Regions from separate parts of the Lacticaseibacillus sp. YLM2-1 genome, predicted to be linked through region 2. Evidence: riboswitches for the same ligand, from Rfam matches in the RefSeq annotation. Region 2 holds a riboswitch; the other holds the start of a gene.
The links. A riboswitch is a leader RNA that binds a small molecule or an ion and turns the genes downstream of it on or off. The one in region 2 is predicted to bind thiamine pyrophosphate.
Positions count from the first base shown of each region.

Region 1: another riboswitch for thiamine pyrophosphate. It lies ahead of AC07KQ_RS01625 (ECF transporter S component); the one in region 2 lies ahead of thiT (energy-coupled thiamine transporter ThiT).

Region 1 is NZ_CM152617.1:333,976-336,376, reverse strand. It holds gene AC07KQ_RS01630 (ABC transporter ATP-binding protein) at 1-731, opposite strand, end outside; gene AC07KQ_RS01625 (ECF transporter S component) at 738-1,304, opposite strand; TPP riboswitch at 1,461-1,550, opposite strand; gene AC07KQ_RS01620 (hypothetical protein) at 2,253-2,401, opposite strand, start outside.
Region 2 is NZ_CM152617.1:1,794,963-1,797,363, forward strand. It holds gene purK (5-(carboxyamino)imidazole ribonucleotide synthase) at 1-277, opposite strand, end outside; gene purE (5-(carboxyamino)imidazole ribonucleotide mutase) at 274-759, opposite strand; gene thiT (energy-coupled thiamine transporter ThiT) at 1,045-1,650, opposite strand; TPP riboswitch at 1,693-1,790, opposite strand; gene AC07KQ_RS08745 (sugar porter family MFS transporter) at 1,872-2,401, opposite strand, start outside.

The DNA.
Region 1 (2,401 bases), 1.5 Mb from region 2:
TCCAGATAGAAGATTTTATTGGTCGCCTGCCGTGGTTGCGTGAGGTTAAAATGCGTCGGTAGCGTGGTCAGCGTTGCGAGTGGTAGCCGACTTAGCTCGCCATTTTTCAAGGCAACCAGTTGATCTGCCACATCGGCATAATTTGTCAGGTCATGCTCTGCGATCACAATTGTTTTGCCATGATCACGTAACGTCCCTAATTTTCCAATTAGCACATGGCGACTTGCCGGATCAATGCTGGCAAACGGCTCGTCCAGTAGCAAAATCGGTGCATCCATCGCCAGCAAAACCGTTAACGCCGCGCGCTGCTTTTCACCGCCTGATAAGGTACTCAAGTCACGATTCAGCAATGCCTGAGTCTCCCCAAGAGCAACCGCCTGGGCAAAGCGCCGCTGAATTTCAGCAACCGGCAAATTCAGATTTTCCAAGGCAAAAGACAACTCACCGCTCAAGGTTCGCATCGTAAACTGCTGGTCAGGGTTTTGAAACATCATGCCAACATGCTGTGCTTTGACTTGCATCGCGGCGTTCCGATCATCATGACCATCCAGCAAAATAGTGCCTTCGTATGGCATCGCTGCAAATCCCGCGATCAAACTGAGCAAAGTCGACTTCCCGCTGCCGCTATCACCGGTTAAAACGGTTAGTGCTCCTGTTGGAAATTCAAAATTCAAGTCCGTAAACAAATCCGTCTCGCGATGAAACCGTATCGCTTTTAACACAATACTCATTTGCCGCTACCTGCTAGCCAAGTGCTTGGCACCAGCCGCCTGTTCATAAAGTTTCAGAACGAGTTGGACCAGCACAACGCCGAAAAAGATCACTGACAACAAGCGAACCACCACAAGCGCCAAAATCATGCCAAGACTGTAAGCGCCGTATCCAAGTTTGAAATACTCGTAGGTAAAACTGAACACCGTGGTCCCAATCGCTGCGTACAAAAGACTCACGGCGTCATAACGCCGATAACGTGTCACCATAAAGCCGGCCTCGCTGCCCAAACCTTGAACAAATCCAGAAAGCAAGACTGCTGGGCCAAAGTACGACCCGTAAAGCATCTCCGCTAAAGCAGCGAAACATTCGCCTAAAATTGAACTGCCTTTTTTTCGCAACAGCATCGTCGTCATCGGCGCCGCCATCACCCACATGCCAAACAACAATTCATTGGCAAACGGTGCATAACCCAGCGGTGTCAAAGCAGCTGCTACAACGGCATAAATCGCATCGGCACCCATGAAAACACCGCCGAAGAGGAAGGCTAAAAACGCCAGCAAAACCACATCGCGCAAAGACCATTTATCCATCAAAATAACCCCCGTTTTCCTCAAATAAAGACAGACGGGGGCTAAAAACGCGAATCATTACCAATCACGCCAACACCTATTCATGTTCAAAAAAGGACCCATCACCAAAATTTGGTGGGGCCCATGAAAACACAAACAAGCATCGTTACAGAACGATTCACTTCTTCGACATTTCCCTGCGGCAGTCCTAACTGCATCAGGTTCCATGGGTATCATCTCAGCTTTACAGCACCCCAAATGTTTCTATTCGATTGTAAAGGGAGTATATCATGTTTTATTTGGAACCGCTAGCAGGCAAGCGCCAACTTCCTCAGTTTTGTTCGAAGCTGATTGATCTAAATGATCTGAAATCATCAGATTTTACAATTTAAAGGTTTATTTCTCTCAGTTAATTAATAACGCATGCAATTAATTCAATTGCTTGTAAAACGCTTTCTAGGTATGCTATAGTCATTTCGCAGGCAGATACACCTTTCTCGTCGATGTGTGGTGAATGGCATCTTCCATACACCACCTTTCTCTGATCTGGTACTATCGTTCATTGATCCACGGTGCCTAAAAGCCGCCGCGTCCCGCACGACGGCTGGGCAGAAATGCCCTCACAGATCCATCCAATGAACGATGGCTACTAGAATAGGCAACTGAAAGCCGTGAAATCCCAGCTGAAGGACTGCGGCTTTTAGTTTGCCTATTTTTCTCGAACTTTGTCGAGCGCCTGTTGGCATTCGGCCACTGCTAAAATGCGCTCACTGGCGCAGAAGCCTGATACTGAATTTGATATCAACGTATTGGTGTTCGCCGTGCTTAAAATGATTTATCCACTAGAAAAAAGCTCACAAGTCATGCTATACTGAGGTCAGAGAAAAAGCCGCCGCGTGCAACCGCGACGGCCGGGCAGAAATGCCCTCACAGAACCATCTAATGAACGATGGCTGTTGGAACAAGCAACTAAAAGCCGCGAGATTCCCCTGAAGGATGCGCGGCTTTTAGTTTGCCTATTTTTCTCGGAGTTGCCCGAGCGCCCTGCGGAATTCGGCCACTGCTAGTAGCAGTCTGGTACTGGCTTTGACTAGCCTTGTTAAGGCAGCCACCAGTAT
Region 2 (2,401 bases):
GCGTCTCGCTGCGAACCGCCTCCAACGCGGCTAAGTCAACGTTTTCAAACTCATACGTCAGCACATCTGACGCATCAGCCAGTTGCTTTAAGGCGGCTTGATCGTTATAAGGCGCAGTGATTTGAAAATCCGCTACCTGACCGGCTGGCGAATTGGGTGTCGGCTCTAAAATACCGACGCGATAACCCATCGACTTGGCGCTTTGTGTCAGCATGCGTCCCAACTGACCGCCGCCAATGATGCCAATTGTTGCTGGGGACGTCACTACATCAATCATTGAAGCGCGGCCTCGCTTTCTTTGGCACGCTTAGTTTGAGCATCGCGAAAAGCTTGCAGTCGGTCAGCCAGTTCTGAATCGTTCAGCGCTAAAATAGCGGCAGCGAACAACGCCGCATTGACAGCTCCGGCATCACCGATGGCCATCGTGCCAACCGGGACCCCGCCAGGCATTTGCACGATTGACAGGAGACTATCAACCCCATTTAATGTTCGTGTTTTGATGGGAACCCCGATAACTGGCAGCAATGTATTAGCGGCGAGCATTCCAGGTAAATGAGCAGCGCCGCCTGCACCCGCGATAATTGCACCAAACCCCAGTGCCACTGCCTGTTTACCAAAATCCGCCAGCTCGTCTGGCATCCGATGAGCCGAAATAACCCGCTTCTCATAAGGAATAGCCAATGACGTTAACTGAGCCGTCACTTGCTGCATGGTCGGCCAATCAGAGGTTGACCCCATGACCACTGCTACTTTTTGCATCTCGTTCCCCGCTTTCTTTAAGATGTTTTGAGAATAGCACGTCAGCGCGACAGATTCAATAAAAATGAGAACAATTCTCAATGTTATATTAATAATCGTTCGTGTTTCTCTTTTAAAATCTTAACCAGTCAGCTTTTCAATGTCTGAAATCACATCTGTGTTGCTAATATTCCTTTTGACAACTTATTGCAGTCGCCATCGCCAAAGGCTGCTACTCGCGCACAAAAAAACGCACATCACAGAGCGATGTGCGTTCATCAGATATGCGTTGTTGAAGTCTTAAACTTAGGCAGCCTTAGTTGAAAATGATTTGCCGTCCTTAGCAACAAAGAGTTGCGGGGCAACGGTTAGCAATACACCAACAACAACAATTGTTAAGACGGTGCTGAATAACGCTGATCCGCCATTGACGATCAACGAGTATACCCAGACATTCGTTCCTTTAGGCGCATACGCACCCCAGAAAACAACGCCAGCGATGAAATGGATAAAGTATTTAGCAAATGTGCCGATAATAATACCAGCAAAGGCATAGCCGCTCGCCTTCACTTTTTCACTACCGCGCACTGCCTTTTGGAAAGATGCAAACGTCAACCCCATTAAACCGACCAAGGTAAACGCAATCGGATATTCAAGAATACCTTGTAAAGGATTCAAGACACTGCCACCGCCAATACCACGCAAAATCAGATCCAAAATCCCCCAGACAAAGCCTGCCCATGCTGCAGGAACTAACCCACGCCGCATAGCCAAAACAGCAATTGGAATCAGACCATAATTCAGTTCAATTGCCGAAACACCCGTGGTATGTGGAATATAAGTCAATGCCATCGCAAAAGCTGCAATGATCGCAGTTTCCAAAATGACAACAAGTTGCTTGTGCTGTTGCATAAAAAAAGCCTCCTAGTGAGTCCCCGTTCACAAAGAAGGTCGCTTCCGACCATTCACAAATCCCTACGCTCGCATTAACGAACAGGTTCGAAGGGTCCGGGTTTCCCCGTTCTCAGCCAATGGCTCCCCTTTGTGAAGGTTCATCGAATTGTTGATACACCTTTATGGTATCAAACTTTTTGTAAAGCGCAACTTTTTGGTCTTGAACAAATGGCTTGTCATTAATGATTTAAGCGGGCTTTCTCCTCTCGGTGCAAAGTTTCGAGGGAGCGTCCAGCCGTTTCCGGCACAAAAATCAGAACGAAAAGCAATGAAATCAAATTTGTCCCGATGAAGCAAACGAATGTCCAGAACATGCCTATTTGGGCCAGACCAATCGGGAACAGAACGCCAACACCAAAGTTAGCTAACCACAAGCAGAAGGTTGCAGCGCCCATCCCTATGCCCCGAACCTGTTCAGGGAAGATTTCAGACATCAGCAGCCAAGTCATTGGACTGATAGCGCCTTGGAAGAACGCCAAGAACAGCATCATCATCCCGATTGTTGCAAATGCCCGGAATGGCGAACCCGCTGGTAGTCGACTAGCGAAAGTGACACCAGTAATCGCCACGGTTGAGCCAATCAATCCCACAATCAGCATTGGCCGCCGCGGAACATGCTTCAACAATTGCAACGTCACAATCGTTGCAGCAACGGCAGTAACCCCATTGGCAATGTTGGCGATCAAGGCGCTATCTCGCCCAAAACCCG